DNA from 2 places in the Pseudomonas rossensis genome. Region 2 is predicted to be linked to the other one. Evidence: riboswitches for the same ligand, from Rfam matches in the RefSeq annotation. Region 2 holds a riboswitch; the other holds the start of a gene.
What was found. A riboswitch is a leader RNA that binds a small molecule or an ion and turns the genes downstream of it on or off. The one in region 2 is predicted to bind cobalamin.

Region 1 (3,404 bases), on a different contig from region 2:
ACCGAAGGGCGAGTTGAGGTTTTCCAGGAACACCGTGCGGGTTTCGGCGATGCCGTCGTGGTCCTTGTCCCGCAGCAGCGTGATGCGGTTTGGGCTCGGTACGCCGGCGCCGGCACGGCCCATGACTTTGCCCATGACCCAGCCACGAATACCTTTGCCGTCATCGGGTTTGGGTGGTGCGTTGGTTTCGGCCACCAGCACGTCGCCGTTAGGCAACACGTAAAGCCAGCGCGGGTGATCGAGGCCTTCGGCAAATGCCGCCACCTGAGTCCCTGTCGCGGCGATAGGCTTCGCGCCGTCCGGCCAGCCAATCGCCGGGGCGATGTTCACTGTCGGGATCAGGGTTTTGTTCGGTTCTGGTAGCTTGGGTGACGGGCCGGTGCCGTCGGAGACTTGCAGTCTGGAGGTTTCACCGCAGGCGGCAAGCCCTCCGGCGAGCACGATGACGAGAACGAGCGGGGGCTTGCGCATGCTGATCTTCCCTATGAATGCATTGACCTAATCAATAGAGAAGCGCAGGTGCGCGATGGTTCAACCGCTCAGCCGCGGGCTTCCTTGAACAGCACGGCAATGCCGGGGTGATAGTTGCCGGCTTCGTTGCGCAACTTGCGATAGGCATAGGGGAAGTACCAGGCCACGGCGCAGGTGTGTTCCTTTTGCAGATCGTCGACCATGTCCTGGAGTTCTTCCGGGGTGGCGCTTTGTTGGGCTTTTTGCGGCGCAACGAACAGGCAACCGAGTTTCAGGTCGCTGGCGTAGCTGATGCGTTTGGCGTCGCTGGTGATGTCCTGCAAGGCTTGAGTCAGGTTCAGGCTGTTGACGCGTGGCCAGCGCTGGGTCGCTTGAAGGTAAGCGCGTTCTTCGCTGGTCGCGATAAACAGATCGGCGCGGCCATTGCGTTCGCCTTCTTCGGTCTGCTTACGGGTCGGTGTTTGTTGCAGCGTGACCATTTCCGCCATCCAGGCCGCGGCGGAAAGCAGGCTCAGGTTGGCTTTTTCGTCGAACCAGTAAGGCGTGTCGTTATCGCCGCGCACGGCGTTGTAGCGGTCGATACAGTCAAACCAGCGTTCCAGCACCGGGCGCAGGAATTCCAGCTTCGGATTGCTGATGATCATGCCTTGCATGTGGCTCACCCTTGTTATTGTGTTGTGAGATTGTGGCTCTTTGATATCACTGCTGAGAGTGTGGCACAAGATTGGCGTCAGATAATTGATCGACGGCAGTTATTCGCTCGCAGGCCGCCCGTCTTCAATTGACGCTCCATCCCCAACCCTCTAACCTTCGCGGCTTGTTTCAGGTGCTCTGTGACCTTGGTCGACAGAGTGAAACAGGGAAGCCGGTGAGTGACTCTCTTCAAGCGACGAAGAGCCATGATCCCGGCGCTGCCCCCGCAACGGTAAATGAGTGAAGGCTGCGCCTTGAGCCACTGTGTTGATATCAACATGGGAAGGCGCGCAGTCAGGCAAAAAATGCCGCTCATGAGCCCGGAGACCGGCCTGATCCATCCAGCGGCATCACGGTGGGCGATGCCAGGCTTTTTGCCGTCTATTCTTGTGCCTGCCCGCCGTTATCCAGCCTCAACGGAGAGCTCCCCCATGACTGATACCCCCGATCGTGACGAACGTCATCTGGCGCGCATGCTGCGCAAAAAAGCCGTGATCGATGAACGCATCGCCAACTCCCCGAATGAATGCGGCCTGCTGCTGGTGCTGACCGGCAACGGCAAAGGCAAAAGCAGCTCGGCCTTCGGCATGCTCGCCCGGTCCATGGGCCACGGCATGCAGTGTGGCGTGGTGCAGTTCATTAAAGGGCGCAGCAGCACCGGCGAAGAACTGTTCTTCCGGCGCTTTCCGGAACAGGTGCGTTTTCATGTGATGGGCGAGGGCTTCACCTGGGAAACCCAGGATCGTCAGCGCGACATCGCCGCCGCTGAAGCCGCGTGGGCGGTGTCCCGCGAATTGCTGCGTGATCCGTCGATCGGCCTGGTGGTGCTGGATGAATTGAACATTGCGCTCAAGCACGGTTATCTGGATCTCGATCAAGTGCTCAGCGACTTGCAGGCCCGTCCGCCGATGCAGCACGTGGTGGTCACCGGTCGCGGCGCCAAGCCGGAGATGATCGAACTGGCCGACACCGTCACCGAAATGGGTGTGATCAAGCACGCGTTCCAGGCCGGGATCAAAGCGCAAAAAGGCGTCGAATTGTGAGTCAGCCACGTCATTGCCCGGCGGTATTGATTGCCGCGCCGGCCTCCGGTCAGGGCAAGACCACCGTCACCGCTGCGCTGGCCCGTTTGCATCGCAATCAAGGGCGCAAGGTTCGCGTGTTCAAATGCGGCCCGGATTTTCTCGACCCGATGATTCTCGAGCGCGCCAGCGGTGCGCCGGTGTATCAACTGGACATGTGGATGGTCGGGGAGCAGGAAAGTCGTCGACTGTTGTGGGAAGCCGCCGGCGAAGCGGATCTGATCCTCATCGAAGGCGTCATGGGACTGTTCGACGGTACGCCGTCCAGCGCTGATCTGGCGCGACACTTCGGTGTGCCGGTGCTCGGTGTGATCGACGGCACTGCCATGGCCCAGACCTTTGGCGCACTGGCCCTGGGGCTGGCGCGTTATCAGCCGGACTTGCCGTTTGCTGGCGTGTTGGCCAATCGTGTGGGCACGTTGCGACACGCGCAATTGCTCGAAGGCAGCCTGACTGAAGGCTTGCGCTGGTACGGCGCCTTGTCCCGGGAAACCGGGATCGAATTGCCGAGTCGCCATTTGGGTCTGGTTCAGGCCAGTGAGTTGAACGATCTCGATCAGCGCCTCGATGCGGCGGCCGATGCACTGGCCAGCAGCTGCGAGGTCGCGCTGCCACCGGCGGTGGAATTCGGCGCGCCTGATGTGATCGCTGCAGAACCGTTGCTGGTCGGTGTGCGAATTGCCGTGGCCCGTGACGAAGCGTTTGCCTTCACCTACGGTGCAAGCCTGGATTTGCTGCGAGCCATGGGCGCCGAGTTGTCGTTTTTCTCGCCGATCCGTGACACGCAATTGCCGGAGGCAGACAGCCTCTATCTGCCGGGCGGTTATCCAGAATTGCACCATGTGTCGCTGTCACAGAACACCACGATGCTGGCCGCAATCCGCGCTCACCATGCGGCGGGCAAGCCTTTGTTGGCAGAGTGTGGTGGCATGCTGTATTTGCTCGATTCGTTGACCGATGTCGAGGGCACTCGCGCTGAACTGGTCGGCTTGCTGGCCGGTGATGCGGTGATGCAAAAGCGTCTGGCCGCGTTGGCGTTGCAGGCGGTCGAGTTGCCGGAAGGTTCATTGCGCGGGCACACCTATCACCACTCGCTGACCAGTACCGAGCTTGAGCCCATCGCTCGTGGCCTGAGCCCTAACGGTGGGCGTGGGGCGG
Region 2 (3,404 bases):
GGTAGCGGATCTGCTCGCCAATCGCGCCATAAAGACTCGGATCGCCGGAGTGCACCCTGGCCACGTCCTGGCCATTGGCATGGGCGGATTTGATCAGCTCGATGATCTGTTCCAGGTGCAGTTCGGCGCTATTGACCACCTGTTCGGCGCGATGGCCTTCCAGCACGGCGGCGGGCACCAGGGAGCCGGCATAGATGATCACCGGGCAGCTGCGAATCAGCCGTTGGCCTTTGACGGTGATCAGTTCCGGGTCGCCGGGACCTGCGCCAATGAAGTAGACGGTCATCGTCGGTTCCTGTGAGAAAAAGGGGCTGGGCAAGGCTTCAGATGAAGATTGCTCATGATCGATGGCGGGGATTATCGAGGATTTTATGCAGCGCAGGCCAATGCCAAGGTGGCCTGGGCATATTTTTGTCGTGAAATCAGCAATTTTGCCGGTGCCTGGGTCAGTTGTTCGGCAAGGGCCAGGGCGGCACTTTCCGCTACGCCGTAGCAGCCGGTGCGTTCGAACGCGATGTCCGAGCGGTGGCTGAGTTGTGGTTGATAGCCGGCCAGTTGTTCGCTGCTGAAGTACATCAACGGTAACTCAAGCTGTTCGGCCAATTCGATCAAGCCAGGTTCGTCGCGCTTCAGGTCGATGCTGGCCAGGGCCTTGATCTGGTGAAGTTCAATTTTATGAGCCTGTAACGCCTGATCGAGCAGCGCCCGCAGCGTGCTGACGGGGCAGCCGCGCTGGCAGCCCAGGCCGACCACTAAAGTCGGCGCTGTGCTGATCTCAGTCATGCGTGGTACTGACCATCGCTTTTGCGGCGGAACAACCAGGCACTGATCAGGCCCAGGGCCAGCCAGAATGCCACGTTGGTCAGCTGCGAAGCGATTTGGAACTGAGCTTCCAGGGCTTCTGGAGCGAGCATCGAATGCACTTCCGGTTGTGGCGCGCCGATCACGTGAGGAACGGCCAGGATCGCCACGCCGAGGATCTTCATCAGCCAGTGACGGCTGAACACGATCAGCGCGATACCGACAGCGGTGGAGGCAGCCGTGCCGATCCACCAGATCTGCCGCTGCGCCAAATCAGCTGCGGCAGTGCCCGGCAGTTCAGGCGGCAGACCGAGGGTCGGTGCCAGCACGAACGTCGCATAACCGGCCAGGCCCCAAAGCAGGCCTTGGGAGGTTTTGGTCGGTGCGCGCAAGGTGTAAAGACCGGCCAGCATCAGGGCGAAACCGACCGCTACCACCAGGTTGCCGCCGGTAGTGGACAGCACGCGCTGCCAGCCGTCTTCCGGTTCCCAGGCTTCAGCATCGTGGGTGTGAGCGGCGACAGCACCTGCGGCGTGTTCGTGAACTTCAACAGCGGCGGGCTCGGATTTTTCGAACGTCTCGGCCTGCAGAATCAGCGGAGCCACCCAGAAGCTTTGCAGCAGGGTCAGCAACAGGGCGGCCAGCAGCCCGGTGAACCCTGCGGTTTGCGCAATACGCTTGATCATGTCGGCAAGTCTCAATGGCACGGGAATGCAGAGCTGTGGCGGGTATCGTGAGCGGCGTTGTGCACGGCCTCGATGTGCGAGAAACCGGCGAAATACACAAGGCTAGCACCCAGGATCGACGCGCACACGGCGGCGGTCAGGCGTTGAGTCAGGGTATTGGTGGTGCTGGCGGTGCTCTTATCGGTGTTGCTGCCGGTGCTGCTGATGATCGACATGGCGCTTCCCTCTGGTCTGTCAGCGGGTGATATAGAGCGCATGGAAGACCCCTGCGAGTCGGGCACGCAGAGGTTCAAACAGCGCCCGCCCACCGCGGGTTTGTTATTCAGTGATCGTAATGGTCACTTTGTGTTGCGGGCCGGTCTCCGGGCTCACGAGGGGCACTGGCTTTCGCCTTGACCTGCAAGCATCACCTTCCCATGCCGAACTGCTGGCACAGTGGATCTGACGCTTCGCTCGCTTACCGTTGCGGGGGCAGCACCGGACTGACATGACTTTAGAGTAAAGCACATGATTCACCGGTTTCCCGTTTCACCCTGTGAAGGGCACCCGTAACAAGGCGTGTAGGAGAGCATGGGCGGGGGTTGGGCGTCAATTGGCAAGGGTTCTCAGTTGGAACCGAATGATGATTGGCTCTTTGTAGGACATTGACCCGCCCCCACACGATGCGTAGCCTTGCGCTTTCGAGGTTCTTCGGCGTCTGCCGAAGCTAAGAAGGGAACGCGGTCGATGCCGCGGCTGCCCCCGCAACTGTGAACGGTGATGTTCGCTGCCACGCCACTGCAAACCCTGTGCAACGGGTTCGCGGGAAGGCGCAGTGAATGCCAGGCCCACAAGCCCGGCACACCGTCAGCCAGGAGACCTGCCTCGACACAGATTCTCACTACAACCGGGCGGGGTGATCCGGTGGCGAACTCTTCCGCGCGCGCATCCGTCGCAGCGATTGTCGTCCCGTATGCCCGCCACCTTGCCAAAGGGCATCCGATGAAAACACTGGCCAAACTCCCCGTCACCATCGTTACCGGCTTTCTCGGCTCGGGCAAAACCACCTTGCTGCGGCACATGCTCGACAACGCTCAGGGCCGCCGCATTGCGGTGATCGTCAACGAGTTCGGCGAGCTGGGCATCGACGGCGAAATCCTCAAACAGTGCTCCATCGGTTGCACTGAAGAAGAAGCCAACGGCCGCGTCTACGAACTGGCCAACGGCTGCCTGTGCTGCACCGTTCAGGAAGAGTTCTTCCCGGTGATGCGCGAACTGGTCGCCCGTCGCGGCGACCTTGACCACATCCTCATCGAAACCTCGGGCCTGGCCCTGCCAAAACCGCTGGTACAAGCCTTCCAATGGCCGGAAATCCGCAGCGCCTGCACCGTTGACGCGGTGATCACCGTGGTCGACAGCCCAGCGGTCGCCGCCGGCACCTTCGCGGCTTTCCCGGACCAGGTCGATGCCCAGCGCAAACTTGACCCGAACCTGGATCACGAATCGCCGCTGCACGAGCTGTTCGCTGACCAACTCGCCAGCGCCGACCTGGTGATCCTCAACAAGGCCGACCTGATCAGCCCTGAAGACCTGGCCCGTGTACGCCTGGAAGTCGCTGAAGAATTGCCGCCAGCGGTGAAAGTCATCGAAGCCAGCAGCGGTCGTCTGCCACTGGACGTGCTGATCGGCCTCGGCGCCGGTTCTGAAGAACACATCGACAGCCGTCACAGCCATCACGATCACCACCATGAAGGTGAAGACGGCCATCACGATGAGCATGACCACGACGCATTCGATTCCATCTCCATCGAACTGCCGCAAGCCGACGAAAGCCTGCTGCTGGACGCGCTGACCCAGCTGGTGGTCCAGCACGGCATCCTGCGCGTCAAAGGTTTTGCGGCGATCCCGAACAAACCGATGCGCCTGTTGATTCAGGGC

Region 1: it holds a riboswitch for cobalamin, as region 2 does, so the genes downstream of both, cobO (cob(I)yrinic acid a,c-diamide adenosyltransferase) here and WLY71_RS26885 (CbtB domain-containing protein) in region 2, are expected to answer to the same signal.

The regions. Positions count from the first base shown of each region.
Region 1 is NZ_JBBWCB010000011.1:43,029-46,432, reverse strand. It holds gene WLY71_RS05455 (PQQ-dependent sugar dehydrogenase) at 1-471, opposite strand, end outside; gene WLY71_RS05450 (hypothetical protein) at 540-1,124, opposite strand; cobalamin riboswitch at 1,279-1,514, shown strand; gene cobO (cob(I)yrinic acid a,c-diamide adenosyltransferase) at 1,596-2,207, shown strand; gene WLY71_RS05440 (cobyrinic acid a,c-diamide synthase CobB) at 2,204-3,404, shown strand, end outside.
Region 2 is NZ_JBBWCB010000164.1:1,389-4,792, reverse strand. It holds gene cobM (precorrin-4 C(11)-methyltransferase) at 1-286, opposite strand, end outside; gene WLY71_RS26895 (cobalamin biosynthesis protein) at 370-783, opposite strand; gene WLY71_RS26890 (CbtA family protein) at 780-1,487, opposite strand; gene WLY71_RS26885 (CbtB domain-containing protein) at 1,499-1,702, opposite strand; cobalamin riboswitch at 1,824-2,052, opposite strand; cobalamin riboswitch at 2,154-2,368, shown strand; gene cobW (cobalamin biosynthesis protein CobW) at 2,469-3,404, shown strand, end outside.